DNA from 4 places in the Ruegeria sp. AN6 genome. Region 1 is predicted to be linked to each of the others. Evidence: riboswitches for the same ligand, from Rfam matches in the RefSeq annotation. Region 1 holds a riboswitch; each other region holds the start of a gene.
What was found. Region 1 has a riboswitch for cobalamin ahead of ACR0MQ_RS17485 (CbtB domain-containing protein). Riboswitches for the same ligand answer to the same signal wherever they lie in the genome.

Region 1 (5,722 bases):
GTCGATCAGGTGCGCGGTGGCGTGAACTCTGATTTGATCGAGTTTGCTTTGGACTGGGTCAAAAAAGCAATGGAAAGAACCGAAATGCCCATTGTAGTTGCTTCATGTTTTCGGTTTCCGACGATGCAAGCCAAAGGAACAAGACGGGAATTCGGCGCGGCTTTGCAACAGCTTATCTGTCCTTGGATACAGAGCGGCAAAAACCCGCGCGCACGCTGTACTTGCCGCTTAGACCCGCTGAATCCGCGTAGTTGTCTTCTCAGCCAGGAATGTCAATCAGGAGTCATCGCCGTCAGGCTGCACGGTCACTTTGGCCTCCACGGGCACACCCTCAACCATCAGAGGGCTGTGGCTGTTGCCATTGAGAGAAACTTTTACTTCAACATCGCCATCGGGGAGCGACGGAAGGTGTAACCAATTGGCATAAAGGCGGCCCAGCTTTTCGCCGTTGATATAAACATGCGCGTGACCTTCGCCTGGAACGTCAGCCGTGGAGGCATTTTCCGGAGCAAAGCGAAAGTTCTGCGGTGTCACACGCAGATTCCAGCCCGCCATAGGATCCTTAATCATCTGGATCGCCACACTGGGGGCGTCGCTGTCGGCAGGCAGATTAGTGGCAGCGGAGTGGTCGTGCGCTGCCATCTCCATGTTGCCGCCGTGTTGGGCCGGGTCAGTATGGTCATGGCTCTCAAAGGTGCTACCGCTGCTGGCGGCAATCACAAAGCCAGCACCGCCGCCAAAGACAAGTCCGATGGCAAAGAGAGCAAGAGAACGGGACATCTTGTCATCCTCAATAAAAAAAACCCGCCGGTGTAACCAGCGGGGTAGCAATGGAGGAGCGCGATCAGACTGCAGCGCCTGCGCGCTTGCCTTCTGTCTGCCAGAAGTGGCCGGTGAAACTGCCTAAGAGTGCCCAGGCGGCCATGCCGATGCCGAAGGCCCGGGCAGCAAAAAGCGCCCCGATCTCGGTCGGAACCGGCCCAGAGAAACTCTCAGGCTCAGGGGCCCCGATAATATGCGGTACCATTAGCAGCACGGCCGCAATCAGGTAGCTTACCAGGTTACCTCCAAAGGCAATCAGCCACATGGCTACGCCGGCTGCGGCAACGGTGACCGTCCACCAGATCTGACGCACTCCCACATCTGCTGCCGCTACGCCGGGAACTTCTGGAGCCAGTGACAAGCCAGGAGCAAAGTGGAAGGCGACAAAGCCCGCAAGACCCCAAAGCAGGCCGGTGCGGCCGTTGATCTCATGCCCCTGACGTTCGGCTACTGACATCAGCGCCGCCAGGACTAGCGCATAGCCGGTGTAGGTAAGCATGGTGAAGATAATGCTGAGACCATCGCGCATCGGCTCGGCGAACATGCCGGGCAGGTCGGGATGCGCAGTTACGGGATCAGCGCCAAAATGCACCAGGTCGCCGCCCTCATAGAGCTCGGCGTGAAGTAGCACTGGCTGCACGAAATACAACTGCAGAAGGGCGGCAATCAGCCCCGCTGCTGCACCAGCGAACAAGCCGCTGGTCAGAATACGACTGAACATTGTTTTAGTGGCAGGGGAAGCCAGTTGCGTGGCGCACATCATGAGCCGCGTCATGCAGGCCAGAAGCCTGAACATGGCCAGTCACGGTAATGATCCCTAGACCCAGAACCACGGCGAATACTGCAGGCAGAAAGGATGCGCCAGCGGCGGATGCCTTGATCGTTTTTGTCGTCATTTTAATCCTCCTCGCCGTCACACCCGACGGCATATGTTGTGTCCATCCTACGGCCGGTCTCCTGACTCGCAGGTCACAGCAGACTTCCCCCTTCCCAGCGCCATTACGCCAGTGGTATTGGAAGGCCGCTCGCCGCTCACAGTCGCGGGGGCGGTCAAGGCTTCAGTGCGGTAGTTTGGTGCACCGTCCTCATTCCCGTTTCAGTCCCAGTGCGTAGGCACCTTTGGACACCGTAGAAGCCTTTATTGTTCCATAGTGCTTTGTTCCGTCAAGTACGAAAGCGACATCATAGTATTCTGCAGCGGTCAATCTTAGGTAATGGCAGGCTTGGTTTAGATTTTAGCCGTTCAGTGCAGAAGGCTAAGTCGAAAAACACAAACTGTAAGCTGAAAACTCGACACCGGAGCTTTGGTCGGCAAGTTGCATGTTGGCTATCTTTTTTGTGCCGGTATACGTGCAATCGCCTTGAAACGTAGCTTACCTAGCTTCCTGGCGTCAGCGAAGTCGCCGTCAGTACTGTCCTCATACATCCGCATGAAGATCATTATGTCCGGAAGATCGACAACCGTAACCTCACCGAAAAGATAGGCGGTCTTGCCGCTTTGTCGCACCGCCAACGTCTGTGGTCGGTGACAACCGGACATGCAATCCACTTGCTGCAACTCGGCTTGCACCCCCGATGCCTCCAGCGTTGCGGCTAATTGATCATAAAGGGTGGAATCCGCGTCGCGGCAGGTTCTGCAAAGCGTGAGGTTAGGTAGGCACATGCGTCAGGCTGATCCTTGATCGAGAACTTCCATCTGAGATTTCATATTTGCTGGTCGGTTGTTAGCTCAGTTTCAATACGTGTTTTGACTCTAAGTCTGGAAAAGAGTCCATACTCAGGCAGGAAGGACACATGAGCCCTAGCCCTCGAAAACTTTGCAAATACACCGAGTGCGAGACGGGGATTTGGCAGGGCGAAGAAGCAACCATCAGACGAAAAAATTTTTAAGTTTCTACGTGAGACTGAGCTGAAGCAGGTGGTAGGCGATGAAGTGGAAACAGCTCACGCGAAACATCTTTGTTCTTCAATAATCTGAAACAGCATTGCCTCCGGGATCGGCTCGCCATGACACGCCTATTTTCAGGTCCGCGCGCACCGCGCCTCCCAAGGCGAATTCCGAGACGCGACAGGTTCTTGTTGCGCGTAACTAGGTTCGTTCTATCGTCAATTACAGTCTAGATCCGGGACATATAGCGGGGTTCGTGCTTGATGGTTACCTTTCGGTTACCACGACCGATCATGGGACTGAATGCGTAGCGACAACCGACGACATTCAAAAGGAAGTACGCTGATGCGAAACGCCTCGGCATTAACAACTTTTCTGTCTGCGTCACTACAACCGAGGATCGCCCATGCCGCCATCGGTTCTCGCCGCAACCCGGTGTGATGGGTGTTGTGATAACGGCATATCTCCGGGTGCAGCCAGTCTTCGAACTCCTCCAATGTCATCGACGCAGTGCCGGAGCCGTCGCATTTCCCCTTATCCTTGGGGGATAATTGCGTTCTTCCCTAAAGTAGATGAACGGCCTCCATGGTCGTCCTAATCAGGCGTTCGATATCTTCGCCGTAACGCGCTCGACCCGGTGGCCTTTACTTGACGGAGATACTCCAATCTGAGCGGGTCAAATGGAAGGTTTCGCTGCGGAAACGCGCCCATTGTCTACGTGTATGGCTTGCGGAATCCCAACAGTAGGCCAATACGACACCTCCGAGATATCTGGCGCGCGGATCGAATTCGTTCACACGCAATGGTGCAAACACAAGCAGATGGACGAGTCGGACTGAGCATCGAAACTCAACTATGCGCCCAGAACAATGCAGGTCGTGACATCAATTGCGAGAGGCAACCAATGTCTACCCAATGGTTTAGCCGCTAGAAACCTGTACCCAACGATCAGGGTGAATCGGGTCCTGTATTCGTAGGAAAAGATACCTTGTTTCCTTCCACGTTTTGATCCTGTTGGTAACATTGTCCAGAACCAAATCGCCTTCACTCGAGCGATAGACTAGAACAGCATGGCCATTGCGATTGGTGTCCAAGACGGTCGCGATTAGTAGCTTCGTAGGATCCACACCGTTCTGCACAAGTTCAAACTTCTTTTGCAAAGCGAAGTCTTCGCAATCTCCTGACCCTTGCGTCGGCAGTGTCCAGTATTCCTTTGTCCCGTATTGGCTTTGATCCGAAACGGCACGGATTCTCCGATTGACGCGCGTGTTGATCGTTTTAACGATCTGATTTTCTTGTGCCACGGACAGACCAGAACTACGAGCGCTCGCGCACGCCCAAGAGTAATCTTTGCATAGTGTTTTGGCACCGGATGGCGCTTCAATCTTTCTGTCAAGACCGATCGAGGGAAGCTCAGAGGCTTGTAATGTAGCGGCAGACACAAAAAAGCTGCATATAAAACAGATCATTGGGAGATAACCCAGCAGGTTTTTCGATAACATTCTCTGAACTAACGTGGGATTTGTCATATCTGCCTTCTCCATGCTCGTTCCTCGAAGGTATCCAAACTTCCGGGGCCAATGTATTTTATTCCAAGCCTTCATGTGCCTTGAGGCATTGCAACTGCTTCTTAGCCTCTAGGGGTAAAGCGGCAAAAATTTGCAGATTCTTTGGTATTTCTTCCTTAGTTGACAGCATCAGAGCATCCACGCCATCACCAGTCCGGCATAGCTAACAGCGCGAACTAGAGGGTAAGCTGATCGCAATTCTCTCATTCAACAAAAATACAACACAGATCGGCCGTCATCGCTTAAGGTTACGAAATACTGGGACAATGAAGCCGCTCCTCCCCAAACTGAGACAGGCAGTTTCGGTTTTTCCGGGCGCTGCAATTAGTGACCGCTAATGACATCTTTGACGACAGGCTCGTTGAGCAACGCCGTTAGCAGGGGGCATGCTGCTCCTTCAGTACAGGTCTGCACAAGTTCTACCAATGCTTGCTCCAGCCGTTGGAGAGCGGCGATCTTTGACCTGACCTTGTCGAGATGTTTTGTTGCGACGTCTTCGGCGTCACGACAGGCTTGCTCCGGCGCTTTGGACAATTCGCGAAGTGCGCATGCATCCTGAATAGTGAAGCCAAGATCGCGGCAGCGTTTGATGAATCTGAGCTCGGATATTTCCCGTTCCGTGTAAGCGCGGCGCCCCGAGGCGGTTCGACCGGTTTTCTCGACTATGCCTTCCCGTTCGTAGTAGCGGATCGTCTCGACCGACAGGCCGGTCAATCTCGCCACTTCGCCAATCGCAATCATGTGATGACCTTTCCCTTGAACCTGTAGCCACTACAGGATGCATATTGTCGGTCATGATGTCGAATTTCGCAAACCGCACGAAGCAAAAATCGAGGAAGCCGAACCGGCTTCCGCTCAAGATCGTCAAAGTCGGAGAAAGCAGACTATGAGCAAGTTTGTAGGGGCGAGTTTTCTTGGATCGTTTACCGCATTTGGCGTTGCGACCTGCTGCATCTTGCCGATGGCCTTGATTTTACTTGGCTTGGGAGGGGGCTGGCTGGCCGTATTTGGCAAGATTGCCGCCGCGAGTTATTACGTGCTCGGCGGTTCGACGGCCCTGCTGTTTCTCTCTGGCATCGTCGCGTACCGCCATGGTTCACTCGACCGCCTCAAATGGTGGCTGACAGGCAGTTTTGCGTTAACGACCATCGCTTGGGTTATCGTACTCAACGAAATCCGAATAAATGATTTCCTGATAACCTTAATGTGACGCCATGAGTGAAGAACGCCCGAACCTTGTCAGCACGATCATCTGCCCGGAATGTGGACATTCAAGACCTGAAACGATGCCAACAGATGCGTGCCAGTGGTTCTACGAATGCACATCTTGCGGAAAAGTCCTGAAGCCACTTCCCGGCGATTGCTGCGTCTACTGTTCCTACGGATCGGCCCCATGCCCGCCAATTCAGGCGGGCGACAAATGCTGCGGTTGATACGGCGACCG
Region 2 (5,722 bases), on a different contig from region 1:
GATTGATAAGATCATCAATATTCAGCATCTAAATGGCTCCAATTGATCATCGGTTTGGAAAACGGGCGCGGGCGAGGCTGAGGTAAGTCTTAAGCCGGATTGCGTTGATCGGGCCCAGAGGTTTGTGCTCGGCGGTCACACGCCATGGCGAAAATGACAGGGTATCACCATCGAGCGGATCAAATTCTGCATCTTTTTCGATGGTAATATCTGCGATGGGTGTAACCGTGCGATGAAACGGGTCAAGTGGTGCGTCTGGCTTTGGATCGCAGGCCCATCTGACGCGGTTATCGAGCGGATCGAAGTCGCCATCGTTACGCGGTGGTTCGATTATACAGAACTCAAATCGATTGCCGTCACTGGCGACGTCCTGACGGAGTTTCAGGCTGATGCCGTCATGCTCGTCCACCGGTTTAGTTGCTACCTTATGTCGAACGCTGCGGGCGAGGTATCGTACTGTCAGGTCAGTCCCCAGCCGATAGGGCGTCGTTGACCAGAAATGCGCCTCGAATGGCGACTGCATGTAGTTGGAGGCAAAATCGCTCGCAGTCTGAAGGCGTCGCCTGCCTTTTTGTGTGGCAAATGCGCGAAACAGGGCCACCAACCCTCGAACGATCAGCTTCAATGACCAGCTGCGACGCTTATTTGCCGCGTGTTGTAGGGCTTGCAGTGTGGCGATCAGGCTGCTTAGCCGTTCATAATCGTCGGAAAGGTAGCTGGGGAAAGTGTCCCGATCGACAAGAACAAAGTCGAACTCATCGCTGATTTGCGAGATGTTGAGTTGTGAAAGTGCCTCGACGTCGATCAGTTTGGTGCCCGGCACATCAAATAGTTTGACCGCCATTCCATGGGCATCGGTTTTACGATCGTCCAGATGCGCACCGTTGGAAAAGCGAACTGCTGCAGAATAACTTGCTGCCTTTTCGAAAAGGCCATGGCGCAACCTTTCCGGCAGATCGTCCCGGATTGTGAAAGTGGCTTTGACACACCCATGGCTGCGCCCATGTTGCGCTCTTAACCTTCGACCTTTCCACTTCGCGATCGCTTCAAAATTCTGGTCGATGATATCGTCAACCACGTCTTCTGGTGAAGCGTTTGGCAAATAATGTGTCAACGAACCCCCTTTTCCCGAGCAAGCCCAGGCAATAATTAACCTCTACAAAGAAATCTGACAGCCAACCCCTTCTAAATGCCCGCAGATTAACCCTTTTTGGTTTTTCTTTCAAATGAAGTGACTTATGGCAGCCTTACTGCCTCATTCCTTTTGATCTCAAACAGCCGTTTTCGCATCAGAATGAAGTCTACCGGTCAATAGTTGGTAGGGTGGGATCCATCGATTTACGACTTCAAAACGGACACGGTTGGCGCCGTATTCGCTAGTATTGCGTTGGCTTACCTTCGAAGACTTAAGCTTGGAGAAAGTTATTGACGCATTTCTTGATCTCGGGCACTCAGGCAGCAGATGGTTCCCAACGATACGTCAGAGGGATGAAAAGGGAATACGGTGAGGAATGCCAAGCGGCGCCAATTCCGTAACTGCCCCCGCAACTGTAAGCGGTGAGCTATGCCAAATAGCCACTGACCCCAAGGGTCGGGAAGGTTGGCCAAGCGCGGACCCGCAAGTCAGGAGACCTGCCATCAATTGTTCAACCAACCCGGGGCGGGGCGTCCTGGAAGGAGGTATTGATGACACGTTTCACACGTGTGCACACGACTGGCAGCTCCCGTCTGCGCTTGGAAACAAGCGGAGTGAGAAATGCGAAAATCGCTGATCAATACATTGTCGACAACGTGAACCGCCGACGCGGGGTGCCCAAAGCGGTGTTCAGAATATTTAAAGCGTTACGATATAACATTACAAAAACCTTAATTGCGCAATAAACGGTGGCGAGATGACGAACAATGTTGATCATATCCTTCTTGTCTGCGCGAGCTGCAGAAGTGGCGAAAGTGCAAACAAAGTACCCCAGGCGTTGAAGCATAGATTGCCGAGGGAATTTGTGATCCGCTCTGTGAATTGTATGGCGGGTTGTGAAGGGCCAACCACCATCGGCTTTCAGGCCCGTGGCAAAGCACAATATCTATTTGGTGACATTTCTACAGATGAAGATTTGGACGCGATCGTTGAATTTGCCCATCAGTATCTGCGGAGTGGCGATGGTTGGACAAATGCCACTGATCGGCCACGGGCATTGTTCACAAAAACTCTCTCACGCCTGCCGCGTATTGAGCTTGAGGAAGCGCTATGACCAAGCAAAGCTTTCTGATTGCCGAAAATCTGGAATATTACGCGCTTAACGGAGATATCTTGTTGCAAGGCGTTTCGTTCACCTTGGACGAAGGCGCTATTCTTGCGATCGCTGGTCCGAACGGGGCAGGTAAAACTACGCTTTTGAATCTACTCTGTGGTGCCGAGGCACTGGCATTGGGGGATGTGCGTATGAATGGACAAAGCCTCAAGCACCTATCCGCAAAAGAACGCGCCCGCATGATAGCCGTTGTCAGCCAGCAGGAATTTCCTGACGGGCGTCTGTCACTGCGTGATTATGTGGCATTGGGTCAGATTCCCATTCGCGCAGATCGCTCGGCCGAAGATCATGCATGCGAACTGAACCGGATACTTGACCTCACTGATCTGGCTCCATTGGCAGAAAAGCGGATGGCTCAGCTTTCTGGGGGCGAGCGTCAGCGTGCGCATATTGCGCGCGCCTTGGCACAAAACCCCTCTTTGCTGTTTCTCGATGAACCCACCAATCATCTGGACCCAGACGCAAAGGGGCGGATGCTATCGCTGGTCGCTGATCTTGGGGTCACAGTGGTAATGATCGTGCACGATCTGGTCATGATCCCTGAATTCGCTACACATGTTGCTTTGATGAAATCCACGCGCCTGACCGGATTTGGCACGGTCGCCGAAGTTCTGACGCCCGAACGGGTCCGTGAAACCTTTGGCGTGGATTATCTGTGCTTTCACCATGAGGGTCGCGTGATACCGGCTCTTGATATCCGAAGAACCACTGTTTCTACATAAACTCAGGAGAATATTGATGAAACACATCTGGTCCGTGGCTTTGGTCACTGCCATTGCAAGCAGCGCTGCAGCGCAGGAAGTCACCGTGGACAATTGCGGCGAACCCCTTGTGTTTGAGACGTTGCCGGAACGGTTGGTCGTGCATGACATGAACATGACGGATATGGCTTTTGCTTTGGGGCTACAGGACAAGATCGTCGGCCTCACCGGGATCACCGGCTGGTACAAGACCAGCCCGGAATTCGATACCTTGCGGGGTGACATTCCGGAGCTCGCGCCGAAATACCCCACTGTTGAGAATCTCGTCGCAGCGGACCCAGATTTGTTTTTCGCGGGCTGGTATTATGGAATGAAACCGGGTGGGGATGTGACACCAAACACATTGGAACCCTTCGGGATCAAAACCATGATCCTGACAGAAAGCTGTGTGCATTTGGACAAGGATCGCCCCGAGTCTAGCATGGACCTGCTGTTTGACGATGTTCTGCGTCTTGGCAAGGTTATGCAGGTCGAGGACAAGGCCGAGGCGCTAGTGAGTGAATGGAAAGACGAATTGGCCGCGATCGAAGCGCAAACGACCGAGCTGCCGAAGCCTCGAGTTTTCTTGTTGGATGGTCCGGCGGATGCACCGTTCACTGCTGGGAAGTTTGCCATTCCCGATGCTATGATCGCTGCGGCGGGTGGTGAGAATGTCACCCATGACATGGATACAAGCTGGGGCCGTAGTTCCTGGGAAGCCGTGGCCGCATCTAACCCCGAATTCCTGGTGCTGCTGGATTATCAGACCGGCAACGGCGCAGCAGATACCTTCAAATTCCTGCAAGAGCATCCGGTGATGTCGCAGACAGATGCCGTCAAGAATGAGCGTTGGATCGGCTTGCGGTACGAAGAATTGACACCTGGCCCCGCAAATATTGAGGCAATCTCGAAAATGGCTCAAGCGATGCATCCGGGCCTCAACTGATATGGGCCGATTTGGCCTAACACTTCTGCTGGGGGCGGCTATTTTGGCCGCCCTTGTGCTGGTTTCCACGATTTGCGGAACCACCTCGATCCCGGTGTCTGAGACATTTACCGCTATTATGCGTGGCACGGGTATCGACGACGGCGAGATGTCTCCGATGCACCGGATCGTGTTTGATCTCAGGTTGCCCCGTGCATTGTTCGCCGCTGTGATAGGCGCTGGACTTGGTATCGTTGGCGTTGTCCTACAAACCACGACTCGCAACGATCTTGCCGACCCATTTCTCTTTGGCTTGTCTTCGGGGGCCGCCGCAGGTGCGGTGTTTGTCATCACCGTAACCGGAGATGTGCTGGGTTTTTGGACACTGCCGCTCGCCGCCTTCTGCGGAGGGCTCGTCGCGTCGGGCGTTGTATTGGCCCTGGTTCACGGTTTGCGCACAAGTGCGCCAGAGAAACTAATCCTGGCAGGATTGGCGGTTTCATTCCTGTTTTCAGCCATCACCAACTACTTGATATTTGCGGGTGACAACCGCGCTGCCCACTCGGTGATCTTCTGGATGTTAGGTGGATTGGGCCTGGCCCGCTGGGAGACGTTTCCCCTTGTTTGTGTTGGGCTGATCCTGATCCTAACGTATTCGCTGTATCGCAGTCGTTGGTTGGACGCGCTGCTTACGGGGGATTTAACCGCAGCAACTCTTGGGGTCCCTGTTCAGGGATTGAGATTCAGCATGTTTTTCACGGCAGCTTTGGCAACTGCAGTTTTTGTCTCGGTGGCGGGTGTGATCGGATTTGTTGGCCTAATGGTGCCACACATAGCCCGCGGAATTGCGGGACCTTTGCACAGCCACCTTGTACCGACTGCCGCGATTGTTGGCGCTGCGTTATTGACCGGTTCGGATATTCTCAGCCGGCTTTTGCTGGCGCCACAGGAGTTGCCAGTAGGGATTGTCACGACTTCCATAGGTTCGGTTTTTGTATTTTTACTTTTGTTCAGAACAGCAAGAAACCAGCAGTGAATTTAAGTGACTAACAGCCGCAGCTATCGCTTTCCGGATTTAATAGCACCTCCGCTTTTTGATGGTTGCATTGAGGATAAAATTGCCTACTTCTCAATAGTTTAATCTATCTAAAGGGTGCAGTCGGGTTACAAGTTTGGCAATCAAATGATCATTCTACTTTTGGCGAGATACGCCACAAAAAAGCGCCGCCGATAAAGAATGCCAGATCACCGAGTGATGTGACCACGCGGAACAACCCGATTGCAATCCGCGCTTCTGCCTCAGGTATGTAGGCCTGTAAGAAGATGAGCAGAACAAACTCACGGATTCCGATCCCTCCAGGCGCGCCAGGAGTGACATAGCCTAAAAGCCAAGACGTCACGGCAATGACTATGATGGCAGGGTCATAGTCACCGGAAACCAATCCAACCAATACCAACAAAGTAAAGCCCATGGCTAAGAAGAAGATTGAAGCAAGCAACAATCCGTAGATAAGCCTTTGTCGCGACGGCGTGTTGGGATGCTCTCGAAGTATTCTTGTAATCAGTATGATCAGCAAAATGGCAATAACCATCGCTGTCGGTACAAGCCAATGAATAGGTATGACCTCAGATATTTCCAGGGAGTGGGGAGCTGCACCAAATGTAAATCCAATTAGAGCGAAAAGCCCCGCGACCAGAATAAGAGTGCAAATTTCAAGAATATTTGCGAGTGCCAACCCACCCTGACT
Region 3 (5,722 bases), on a different contig from region 1:
GATTTGAGGCCTAGATACGAAGCGTAACCGCGCGACACAAGAGGTCAGGACACTCCCGCCCGTCGTCAAGACCTTTGACAAGACCTTTCCTCGGTTTGGCCCGGGCAGGATCGTCGGCGTCAGCCGAGGAGCCGTGGCGGCACGGGAGCACCTGGCTGAATTGAGGAGATCGCTTACAGGATCAGTCTTCCTCGAACGGATCCCATTCGTCATCTACTTCGGGCAGGGCTTCAGTTTCGACCTGAGCAGCGCGTTGCTCGGCTGTTTCGATGCTTCTGATCCGCGCTTTCGGGAAATGACTCAGAACCGCTTGCACCAGTGGATGCTTTTCCGCTTCGGCTTTGAGAGCCAGATCAGCAGCATCCCGAACTTCCGCAATTGTCGGAGCGTCGCCTTCTGAGACAATCGATACTGCCCAACGGTTACCCGTCCAGCGCTGCAGCGATGCACCCAACCGTTGAGATAGATCGGTCGGGGCATTGTCGGTCGGGGTAAATTCAATCCGTCCCGGTTGGTACGACACGAGGCGTACCCCGTTTTCGACCTCGACCAACAGTTTCACATCCCGGTTGGCACGGATTAATTCAACCATATGTTCAAAAGTGGGATACCGCGCTAGTGCTGCCTGTACGTCCTGAGCCAGAGCAGCACTCGGTCCGCCTGCATTCCCACCGATGGCTGAAGAGGTATAGGCCGGTCGGGCAGAGGCCTGTGGCGCAGGGCTCGCCTGGCCTGGCACTCCGATGCCCGATCCTGGCCCGCCATTGGGGGGTGGAGGTGCATCCTTTAAGCGCTTGATCAGTTCTTCCGGACTTGGCAGGTCGGCCACATGGGTCAGGCGGATCACAGCCATTTCTGCAGCCATCATGGCGTTGGGTGCAGCCGAGACCTCTTCCAGAGCTTTGAGCAGCATTTGCCACATGCGGGTCAGAACACGCATTGGCAGCGCTTCGGCCATCTGTTGGCCTCGGGCACGTTCGTCGGGTGAAACGGTTGGATCTTCGGCGGCATCAGGGGTGATTTTGACCACCGAAACCCAATGGGTGATCTCAGCCAGATCGCGGAGCACAGCCAGAGGATCAGCACCTTCTGCATATTGTCCGCTAAGTTCGGTCAAAGCACCGGCCGCATCACCGCGCAGGATCATGTCCATCAGATCCAGCACCCGACCCCGATCCGCCAACCCGAGCATGGCGCGCACCTGATCTGCGCTGGTTTCACCCGCACCGTGCGAAATCGCCTGATCCAACAGCGAGGTTGCGTCACGGGCGGATCCTTCGGCGGCTCGGGTGATTAGCGCCAATGCGTCATCGGCGATCTGTGCTTTCTCGGATTCAGCGATCTTGCGCAACAGGCCGATCATATCTTCGGGTTCGATCCGCCTCAGATCGAAACGTTGGCAGCGCGACAAAACCGTGACCGGGACCTTGCGGATCTCGGTCGTGGCGAAGATGAATTTCACATGCTCGGGTGGTTCCTCAAGCGTCTTGAGCAGCGCGTTGAAAGCGCTGGTCGATAGCATGTGGACCTCGTCGATAATGTAAATCTTGTAGCGTGCGCTGGCGGCACGGTAGCGGACACTGTCGATGATTTCACGGATGTCGTTCACACCAGTCCGGCTGGCGGCGTCCATCTCCATCACATCGACGTGGCGGCCTTCCATGATGGCTATGCAATGCTCGCACTGACCGCAGGGTTCTGTGGTGGGTTTACCTTCGCCATCAGGCCCGATGCAATTCATCCCCTTCGCGATGATCCGGGCTGTGGTTGTTTTACCGGTGCCACGGATGCCGGTCATGATAAAGGCCTGAGCGATCCGGTCCGCCTCGAACGCGTTTTTCAGTGTGCGTACCATCGCGTCCTGACCGACCAGATCGGCAAAGGTTTCAGGACGGTATTTGCGGGCAAGAACCTGGTAGGCGGGGCTTGGCGTATCGGTCATGTCTGCTCTGTCGGATTCGAGTTACGCCGCAGCGTAGAGGCCCCCGCTGCCCGCGTCCACAGCAAGCCGCGAGGATTTTCATTTTGGATTGCCGGCCGACGCGGTTAATATCGTACAGTCTAAGACCAGCCAGAAAGATTTTCTGATCAGCGTTTCGGGGGGAGCGTAGAATGGCTCAGATTGTTATCCATGCACTTCAAGTGGGCGGGGGCACGCTTGCGTTAACTTCAATGCCAGGGCGAGGAGGAGACTATTCCGGTGATCTTGATGCGGTTACCGGATGGAAGCCCGGCCTTATTCTGTCAATGACTACCGAGGTCGAGATGATCCTTGATGGCGCCAGGGATTTTGGGGCCGATGTTCGCAGCCGCGCTTGTCGCTGGGTTCATCTGCCAGTCGAGGATTACGGTATACCCTCCGACGACATTGATATGCGCTGGGTGGATGCCAGCGAGTCCGCTCGCCACGCATTATCGGGTGGAGGCCGGGTACTAATCCACTGCAAAGGCGGATGTGGCCGCTCTGGTATGGCTGTATTACGCTTGATGGTCGAGTGTGGAGAGCACCCGGACGAGGCATTGAAAAGGTTGCGAGCGATACGCCCATGTGCAGTTGAAACCGACGCGCAGCTGCGCTGGGCGACTGCGCCTGCCAGTGTCTTGGTAGCCGAATAGCGATCAAGCCGACGGACGGTATTCAGCCTGCGCCCGAGTACTTCCGCCCAGGGTTAACACTTCCAGCATCGCGCAAGGCGGTCGGGACAAGGTGCCTGCAGGGATGGGGTGCGAGTCCGTGCCAAACATCAGGTCTGCATAGCTGTCCAGATGGTCGATCGCGACGTCTGAATCCGCATCACAGAACACTCGGGTTTCTTCGGGACCGGAGCGAAATCGGGCGGTGCACCCACTAGCGCAATGAGTCAAATCGCAGCTTCCTTCGATTCCGAATCCTGCGGTGGTAGTGGGGCCAGCTTTTCCAACCGAAGTGGCCAGTGCCCGTGCCATTCGTGCCAAAGCGGGGCAGTTTTTCCCGGTCCGTTGGCAAATTGTTGCCGAGAATTTATGCGTGTTGGTCTTCCAGATCATTCATGCGCCCTCCGCGCAGGGCAGGGGCATCAATCAGGAGGGACAGCATGCATGCGGTCTTGCCCTGCCCGGACACCCCGCCCGAGTTTCAGTTTCGATTTGATGGCAGGTCTCCTGACTTGCGGGTCATTGCTTTGCCGACCTTCCCGACCTTCAAGGCCAGTGGCATTTCGACATCGCTCTCCGCTTACAGTTGCGGGGGCAGTCTCGGACTGGGTTCGTTCCGGTTTTATCCGGGCAGAACCGCACCGTGTTCCCTTTTCATCCCGGCCCAGTTGGGCGCGAGAACCATCACGTCATCGCTAGCGGTACAATCGTTCGGGAGTCAAGAAGATTGATGATGGCATGTGACGCACGGTCCAGCCACGTCAACCTTGACTCGGCGCGCCTTGGGTGAACTGATCGGTTCAGTTGATTTCAGAGGGCACCATGTTGGACACACAGCAAGCGGTTGTCACCGAGGACATTCAGTTTCAGTCCGGCCCGGCAATACTGTCGGCACGGCTCTATCACCCTGTCGCAAAACCAGACAAAGTTGTTGTGATCAACGGCGCAACCGGTGTGCCCAGAGATTACTACCAGCATTTCGCAAGTTGGCTTGCAAAAGCGCACGGCATGGCCTGCCTTACCTATGACTACAGGGATTTTGGTCACTCTCTGACAGGCTCACAAAAGCAATCGCGTGTCACCATGGCGGATTGGGCGCTGATCGACATTCCGGCTGCACGGACCGAAATGCGGCGGAGGTTTCCACAGGCTAAGCTTTGGAGTATCGGGCATTCTTTGGGCGGGATGTTTGGTCCGGTCCAACCCGATATCGATCAGATCGACAGGATGATCTGTGTCTGTTCCGGTCTGGTAACGCTGAAGGATCATCCTTGGCCTTACCGCGCTTTGGCGACGTTGTTCTGGTACGGTCATGCGCCCCTGGCGGTAAATGCGCTCGGGTATTTGCCTGGGAAGGCTTTGGGTTTTGGAACAAATCTGCCTTCCCAAGTTTACTGGCAATGGCGCAAATGGTGCACAGCGCCCCAAAGCTATGTACCCGAAATCGGAGATACCTTGCCGGCTAACCGCTGGGCCGACATGGGCAGGCAAGTTGACATATTCGCCTTTGAGGATGATCAGGTTGTGCCCCCCCAGGCGGTTTGGCGGCTTGCCGATCTCTATGTTTCAGGTGCGCGGCGCCATCTGCTTTCGGCAAATGAATTCGGGTTATCCGAAGTCGGCCATATCGGCGCGTTTGCCCGGCGAAACGCTGCCGTTTGGCCCCGGTTGATCTCCTGAAAAGCTGGGCACCGGTAACCGGTGCCCAGAAAGGTCAAAGTCCCTTGCGGGATTTTTTCTCGTGCATCACGCTGCGCACCATTTTTCCAAACGCTTTATCGCGTGAGCGTGCCTGCGCCACCGAAGCCGAATTGTGCTGATCTTCGCGACGCAGCTTGCGCCATCGGTCCAGCCGTGCGGGATCAAGTGCCCCGGTTTCGATTGCAGCCTGTATCGCACAGCCGGGCTCGGTGTTGTGCTGACAATCTGAGAATCGACAGTTCATGCTCAGGTCCGAGATATCAGAGAACACCTCGTCCACACCCTCTTGCGCGTCCAACAGGCGTAACGCACGCATGCCGGGTGTATCGATCAACCAACCTCCGTTGCTCATTCGATGTAGCGCACGCGCTGTTGTTGTGTGCCTGCCACGCGCATCATCTTCGCGAATGCTTGCGGTGGCTTGATCCTGCCCGGTCATCCCGTTGGTGAGTGTCGTCTTGCCAACGCCAGAAGATCCGACCAGGGTGCTGGTCTGTCCTTTCGGGCACCACGACAGGACCTGTTCGATATCGGACTGATCCAAGGCATTTACGGCCAAAACTGTCAGAAACGGGGCCAGTGACTGGGCCTGTTCGACATAAGCAATAGCGTTGTCGCAGGTGTCCGACTTGGTCAGAACGATCACCGGATAGCTGCCTGCCTGATGGGCCAGCGCAAGATAGCGCTCTAGTCGGGGCAGGTTGAAGTCGGCATTGCAGGAACTGACGATGAACAGCACATCCACATTGGCCGCGATTAACTGTGCTGCGACGCCTGTGCCCGCAGCCCGGCGCTGCAGCAGGCTGCGCCGTTCCAGAACACTGCGTATGCGTTTGTTTTCATCGGTCAGCACCCAATCTCCGACGGCAAAAGCACCAGTTGGTTGGTCTGGACAGAGTAGGGGAGTCTCGCCTTCTGGACTCAACCCGATCAACCGATCCCGGTGAACGGCTGCGATGCGAAAGGGGAGAAGAGACGGCTCAGCCGCATGCTGAGCTGCAAAATGAGAGGACCATCCGAGGTCCGATAAGGAAAGTGACATGTGTCTGCCTGTAATCAGAAACAACAATCCTGTCGAATGGCGAACGCGCATTCGCAGGTGAGGTATTCAGGCAGTCAGCTGGAAAAAAGAATCAGAACCGGTCTGCCCGAAGGGTCATTGCTACAATCATAAACACCCTCCTACGGCTAATGGGTTCAAAGTGAGAGGTTGGACATCGACCCAAGCGGGGCTCGTTGTGGCTGCTTCCTTCCGGACCTGACCAGGTTGGCGAGGCGCTCGCCCGCGCCAACCTCTCGAACATCGATATAGGCCTCCGGCTGTAAAATGGCAACCCGTCAGAAGGTCAGATGAATACGCATAAACCCATCGGTATCACGGGGCAGT
Region 4 (5,722 bases), on a different contig from region 1:
TTGAGAAAATCGGCAGTGTCGAGGTTAAAAGCTGGAACGATATCAATGTCATGCTGAATGTGACACACGGTCTGCACCGTGATCGGGGCACTTGGTTGCCTGCTTACAGGCGGATTGAGGTTCTGAAGAATACAGCCCGGATCATGTCCAGCCGCGCGGAAGACCTTGCGATGCTAATCGCCAGCGAAGGTGGCAAACCCTTGATTGACGCGCGCATCGAAGTGACGCGTGCCATTGATGGTGTCGAGCTGTGTATCCATGAGATCGGTCAGATGGCGGGTCGGGAAATACCGATGGATCTGACAGCAGCAGGATTGGGCCGGATTGCCTTTACACAGCGTGAACCCATCGGCGTAGTGGTTGCCGCAAGCGCGTTTAACCATCCGTTGAACTTGATCGTACATCAGGTGGCCCCGGCTGTGGCCACTGGATGCCCGGTCCTCATCAAACCGGCGCTTGATACACCACTGTCATGCGAAGCATTTGTCGACATCTTGTACGAGGCTGGCCTGCCAAAGGAGTGGTGCCATCTGGCGATTTGCCAAAATGATGTAGCTGAACGGATGATCACGGACGCGCGCGTCGGATTCTTTTCTTTCATCGGATCGGCACGTGTCGGGTGGATGCTGCGCTCGAAGCTGGCGCCGGGGACGCGATGCGCGTTGGAGCACGGCGGAGCGGCGCCAGTTATCATCGATGAGACAGCCGACATTGATGCCATGATCCCCTTGTTGACCAAGGGTGGATTTTATCATTCCGGTCAAGTTTGTGTCTCGGTTCAGCGTGTTTTTGCTCCATCAGGGATGGCGGAAACGGTCGCTCGAAAGTTGGCAGAAGCCGCCTCAGCGCTGAAGGTGGGTGATGCCCGTGACGCCAGCGTGGAATGTGGGCCACTGATCCGTCTGGGTGAAGTTGATCGAGTAGAACAATGGGTAGACGAAGCGGTTGCGGGAGGTGCCCGCGTAATGACAGGGGGTAAACGGCTGGGCCGAACGACCTATGCACCGACTGTCCTTCTAAACCCACCGGCTGATGCGAGTGTGTCCACCTCCGAAATCTTCGGGCCGGTTGTTTGTGTTTATGAATATGATGATCTTAGTGCTGCATACGACGCTGCAAACGCTCTTCCTTTTGCATTTCAGGCGTCGGTCTTTACCAAATCCCTGGATACAGCAATGCATGCCGTTCGGTATTTGGACGCCACGGCCGTCATGGTGAACGATCATACTGCTTTTCGGGTCGACTGGATGCCATTCGCGGGTCGCCGTCAATCAGGGTACAACACCGGCGGTATCGGCTATACCATGCATGACATGACGCAAGATAAGATGGCTGTAATACGGCTGTGATGAAGCTGTCAGGATCGATCCGATACTGATCGAGCGAATTAGGGTACTCTAATTTCGCAAATGGCCTGCTTAGTGACGGAAACGATTGTTGACCGCGCTTTGCATGTTCTGGCATGAACACGCCATGTTCGGTTCCGGGGGATTCCCCCGGAAGCAATAGGGAATGTAGTGCGGTGCTCTTCGCGCCAAATCTGCAACTGCCCCCGCAACTGTAAGCGGCGAGCGCGGCTGACAATGCCACTGGGTTATCCCGGGAAGGCCAGCATAGCGCTTTGACCCGCAAGTCAGGAGACCTGCCGAACACGCGCCCTCGGAAAGGGTGCTCATTGTCGGCGACGGGGTGTGCGCTGTATCCGTTTGTCTCGGTCGACGAACGGACGCGGGCCCTCCCCAAGTCAAATCCAAATATGTGCCGGGGAAGGCGCGACCTGAGAAGGACTGAGTTTTGAAGAAATTGTTTTTGGCAGCCGCAGCTGCTGCAGTGATGCCTACGTTTGCGAGCACTCATTTCCTACTGGAATACACAGAAAACACGATGATCGAGCGACCCGGTGATGTGCCGGTAAAGCTGATATTCTGGCACCCGTTTGAAGCCGGTCATGTGATGACGCTTGAAAAACCGGAAGAATTCTATGTGATCCACAACGGCAGTAAAACCGATCTGCTGGACACATTGGAAGAAACCACATTCGACGGCCCAGACAACAGCGCCAAGGCGTTCAAAGGCTCGGTCCCGGTGAAGCGTTCGGGCGACTATGTGGTGGTGACCGTTCCTGCGCCCTACTACGAAGAATCTGAGGATATTTATATCCAGCAGATCACCAAGGCCTATCTGAACCGAAATGAATTGCCCACCGACTGGGATCAGCCGCAAGGTCTGGCAACAGAAATCCTGCCGTTGAACAAGCCCTACAACATCATTGCGGGCTCAACTTTCACGGGTCGCGTGCTGAGCAAAGGCAAACCAGTTGCAGGGGTCGAGATTGAGATCGAATACATCGCCGCCGCCCCTGACCTGAAAGGCACGGGCGCCGCTGCACCGACGGTGTCACCGCTGCCAGGTGGTGCACTGGTCGCGATTTCGGACGAGAATGGCTATTTCAGTTTTGGTGTACCCAAAGCTGGTTACTGGGGTTTCGCCGCTTTGGGCTCTGGTCCGAAAACCGAGCATGAAGGTAAAGAGCTGAGCCAGGATGCCGTGATCTGGATCCGCGCCTGGGATCTGGAGTAAATCCTTATGCACATTGTAGATGGTGCTCTTTCGAACCCTGTCGTAATCGGCGGTGCGATCGCTGCTGCAGGCGGGATTGCAATGGGGCTGAGGTCGCTGGATCTGGATCGCATTCCCACAGCGGGTGTTCTGTCAGCCAGTTTCTTCGTTGCTTCGCTGATTCATGTGCCGATTGGCCCATCTTCTGTGCATCTGATCCTGAACGGCCTGGCAGGGCTTTTACTCGGTTGGGCCGCCTTTCCGGCCTTGTTTGCCGGGCTACTGCTACAGGCTGTTTTCTTTGGATTTGGTGGACTGACCGTTTTGGGGATCAATACCGTGAACATTGCTCTGCCAGCGGTACTGACCTGGATGATCTTTGGCCGCCTCATCGCCCGAGGCCCGCCCATTCAGGGGGCGATTTGGGCCGGTATCGGGGGGGCGTTCTCAATCGCAGCCACAACCGCGTTTGTTGCCATTTCACTGGCGATGTCCGGTGACGCGTTCCTGCCTGCAGCTAAGCTGGTGTTTTTCGCCCATATACCGGTTATGGGCATAGAAGCCATGCTTACGGGGTTTGCCGTGATGTTGGCGCGCAAGGTGAAACCGGAACTGTTCAAAAAGGCGGTTTTAACATGAAACAACTGGTTGTTATTGCCACACTGATGCTCACACCGATTTCGGCCCTCGCACACAAGGTCATCGCGGGGGTTTTCCCCGCTGGCGAAGCGATCGAGGGTGAGCTGGGGTTCTCCAATGGCGATATGGCAAGCGACCAGGAAGTTTTCGTCTACGGCCCCGATGGTGCTGAACTAGGTCACACCGTTACCGATGGGGACGGGTTCTTTTTGTATATCCCCACAAAACCTGTTGCGCATACCTTCAAGGCCGATCTTGGCGCGGGCCATGTGGCTGAAGTGACCATGTCCGCAAACGAGGTGGCCGAAATCATGGGAGTTGCCGCTGAGGTTGAGGAGATCGGTGCTCAGCCGACGACTGTTGCAAGCGTTGGAACCGTGATGGTTGCGTCTCTGTCCGATCAAGAACGCGCCGCGATCGCTAAAGTGGTGCGCGACGAAACCCGCCCCTTGCGCCGAGAAATTGCCGCCTATCGCGAACATAACGATATGCAAAGTATTTTGGGGGGCATCGGGTATATCGTTGGTCTCTTTGGTGTCGGGTTCTATTTCGCCGCACGTCGCAAGTTGGCCGCCTGATGGCACATGCGCTGGAACCCCAGGCCAAAACTCTGGCCGAGGCAGGTGGGATTGAGCCCTACGGGGTGATCGTGGATTTGGATCCGCGGATGCGCATCGTAATAACATGTCTCTTTGCCGTCCTCACCGTTGCACTAAGTTCAATCCCGTCATTGTTGATCGCGCTTTCAGTTTCGATCGGGCTGTTGCTGATGTCGCGGTTGCCCATTCGCCGAACTCTCAAACATATGGCGATGATGGACAGCTTTATCATCTTCATGTTGGTGCTTTTGCCATTCTCCATGCCCGGAGACACCATGTTCAACCTCTTTGGATTTGCGGCAAGCTGGCAGGGGTTCTGGAAAGCCATTGAGATCGCGCTGACAGCAAACGCCGTGATACTGGCGCTGATGGTCCTGGTAGGGTCGATGGAGCCTGTCACATTAGGTCATGCATTGCACAAACTTCGCTGCCCGGAGGTGCTTGTGCATCTGTTGATGTTCACGATCCGCTATATCGAGGTGCTGCGCGAAGAGTACCTGCGTCTGCGCGGCGCGATGAAGGTCAGAGGTTTCCGTCCGGGCACCAACTGGCACACCTATCGCAGCTTTGGTTATCTGGTCGGTATGATGCTGATCCGCGCCATTGAACGTTCCGAGCGCATTCTGGACGCGATGAAGTGCCGAGGGTTTTCGGGCCGACTTCTGTTGTTGCAGGAATTTACCCTGACCCGACGGGATTATTGGTTTGCCACGATGATGTGTGCGATTTGTGTCAGCCTTCTCATTCTGGATTTTCAATGACGATCCTTAAGCTCGAAGACATTTGCTTTTCGTACCCGGGTCAGGCCCCTGTTCTGGACGGAGCATCGCTGCGGCTTGAATCCGGCCAGCGGTTGTCGATTGCAGGTCCAAATGGATCAGGAAAATCCACACTTTTTCGCATTGTCCTTGGCCTTCAAGCACCCTCTTCTGGGCGCGTGAACATCTTTGGTAAGGAAAGGCGTGTCGAGGCCGACTTTCACGAGGTTCGCCGTCGTATTGGACTGGTGTTCCAAGACCCTGACGACCAGTTGTTTTGCCCGACCGTGGCAGAAGATATCGCTTTTGGCCCGCTCAATCTTGGGCGCAGCACGACCGAAGCGCTTGCCATCGTTGACAAAGTGCTGAGCGATCTGGATTTGATGCATCTGCGCGACCGTATCACGCATAAACTTTCAGGTGGTGAAAAACGGTTGGTGACGCTTGCCACCGTACTCGCAATGGAGCCTGAGGCGTTACTATTGGACGAGCCGACCAACGCGCTTGATGCCAAGAATGAAGCACGGCTTCTGGAAATTTTGCAGGGATTACCTCAGGCAATTCTATTGGTCAGTCATGCCCCTGCGTTCCGCCGCTCGTTGGCACCCGAGACCCTCGAACTCCGACGTGGGCAGCTTGTAACGGTGTAAGGCAGATACGCTGCGATCGGATGCCGCGCGTTGGCGGTAACCATCAGATCCAATGGAATAGGCAGATCAACTGAAGATCATGTTGGTTGGTTCAACGCCATTAGATCGGGATTGGCAGAGACATTCCCTCGTTCGGGTAGAACCGCTGAATGACGCGAGCGATTGCCCGCAATCATAGACAGCAAGAACCCGGAAAAAAACGTTTGCACCCCAATAACAATCATCGTGAACGCAGCGATCAAAGTGCGCATCTCGTTCAATGCCGCAAAGTCCGAGGCAATCCAGCCAGGGGTGATAGTGGCCGCCCAGATTAAGCCGCCAAATGTAAGGACAAGCCCGGCCAGAGTCCAATATTGCAAGCGCGAACATCCCAACAATACCCGAGCGCGTTCTGTTGGCAGTCGTAGCCCATCCCGATAGCTGCACATCAGTGCCGCTAGCCACAGCACCACCGTCTGAAAGGCCAAGACCATGGCCGCACTCGCCGCGACGGCCCAGTGATCGCCGATCCTGAAGC

Region 2: linked by a shared signal. The riboswitch ahead of ACR0MQ_RS10970 (DUF1636 family protein) and the one ahead of ACR0MQ_RS17485 (CbtB domain-containing protein) in region 1 are both predicted to bind cobalamin.
Region 3: linked by a shared signal. The riboswitch ahead of ACR0MQ_RS11580 (hypothetical protein) and the one ahead of ACR0MQ_RS17485 (CbtB domain-containing protein) in region 1 are both predicted to bind cobalamin.
Region 4: linked by a shared signal. The riboswitch ahead of ACR0MQ_RS16310 (DUF4198 domain-containing protein) and the one ahead of ACR0MQ_RS17485 (CbtB domain-containing protein) in region 1 are both predicted to bind cobalamin.

The regions. Positions count from the first base shown of each region.
Region 1 covers NZ_JBQFWR010000012.1:114,140-119,861, reverse strand. Annotated here, with positions in the region: gene ACR0MQ_RS17495 (hypothetical protein) at 277-780, opposite strand; gene ACR0MQ_RS17490 (CbtA family protein) at 845-1,543, opposite strand; gene ACR0MQ_RS17485 (CbtB domain-containing protein) at 1,548-1,718, opposite strand; cobalamin riboswitch at 1,753-1,968, opposite strand; gene ACR0MQ_RS17480 (DUF1636 family protein) at 2,150-2,485, opposite strand; gene ACR0MQ_RS17475 (transglutaminase-like cysteine peptidase) at 3,631-4,254, opposite strand; gene ACR0MQ_RS17470 (MerR family transcriptional regulator) at 4,603-5,019, opposite strand; gene ACR0MQ_RS17465 (hypothetical protein) at 5,165-5,488, shown strand; gene ACR0MQ_RS17460 (GDCCVxC domain-containing (seleno)protein) at 5,493-5,711, shown strand.
Region 2 covers NZ_JBQFWR010000005.1:237,005-242,726, reverse strand. Annotated here, with positions in the region: gene ACR0MQ_RS10980 (peroxidase family protein) at 1-28, opposite strand, end outside; gene ACR0MQ_RS10975 (catalase family protein) at 47-1,114, opposite strand; cobalamin riboswitch at 1,447-1,654, shown strand; gene ACR0MQ_RS10970 (DUF1636 family protein) at 1,893-2,249, shown strand; gene ACR0MQ_RS10965 (ABC transporter ATP-binding protein) at 2,246-3,031, shown strand; gene ACR0MQ_RS10960 (ABC transporter substrate-binding protein) at 3,048-3,995, shown strand; gene ACR0MQ_RS10955 (FecCD family ABC transporter permease) at 3,997-5,010, shown strand; gene ACR0MQ_RS10950 (hypothetical protein) at 5,162-5,722, opposite strand, start outside.
Region 3 covers NZ_JBQFWR010000006.1:100,914-106,635, reverse strand. Annotated here, with positions in the region: gene ACR0MQ_RS11590 (DNA polymerase III subunit gamma/tau) at 182-1,942, opposite strand; gene ACR0MQ_RS11585 (phosphatase domain-containing protein) at 2,113-2,616, shown strand; gene ACR0MQ_RS11580 (hypothetical protein) at 2,620-3,027, opposite strand; cobalamin riboswitch at 3,115-3,335, opposite strand; gene ACR0MQ_RS11575 (alpha/beta hydrolase family protein) at 3,457-4,314, shown strand; gene rsgA (ribosome small subunit-dependent GTPase A) at 4,349-5,377, opposite strand; RNA gene ffs (signal recognition particle sRNA small type) at 5,536-5,634, opposite strand; gene ACR0MQ_RS11560 (bifunctional 2',3'-cyclic-nucleotide 2'-phosphodiesterase/3'-nucleotidase) at 5,674-5,722, opposite strand, start outside.
Region 4 covers NZ_JBQFWR010000011.1:19,576-25,297, reverse strand. Annotated here, with positions in the region: gene ACR0MQ_RS16315 (aldehyde dehydrogenase family protein) at 1-1,349, shown strand, start outside; cobalamin riboswitch at 1,462-1,664, shown strand; gene ACR0MQ_RS16310 (DUF4198 domain-containing protein) at 1,795-2,580, shown strand; gene cbiM (cobalt transporter CbiM) at 2,587-3,198, shown strand; gene ACR0MQ_RS16300 (cobalt ABC transporter permease) at 3,195-3,776, shown strand; gene cbiQ (cobalt ECF transporter T component CbiQ) at 3,776-4,558, shown strand; gene ACR0MQ_RS16290 (ABC transporter ATP-binding protein) at 4,555-5,205, shown strand; gene ACR0MQ_RS16285 (glycosyltransferase family 2 protein) at 5,283-5,722, opposite strand, start outside.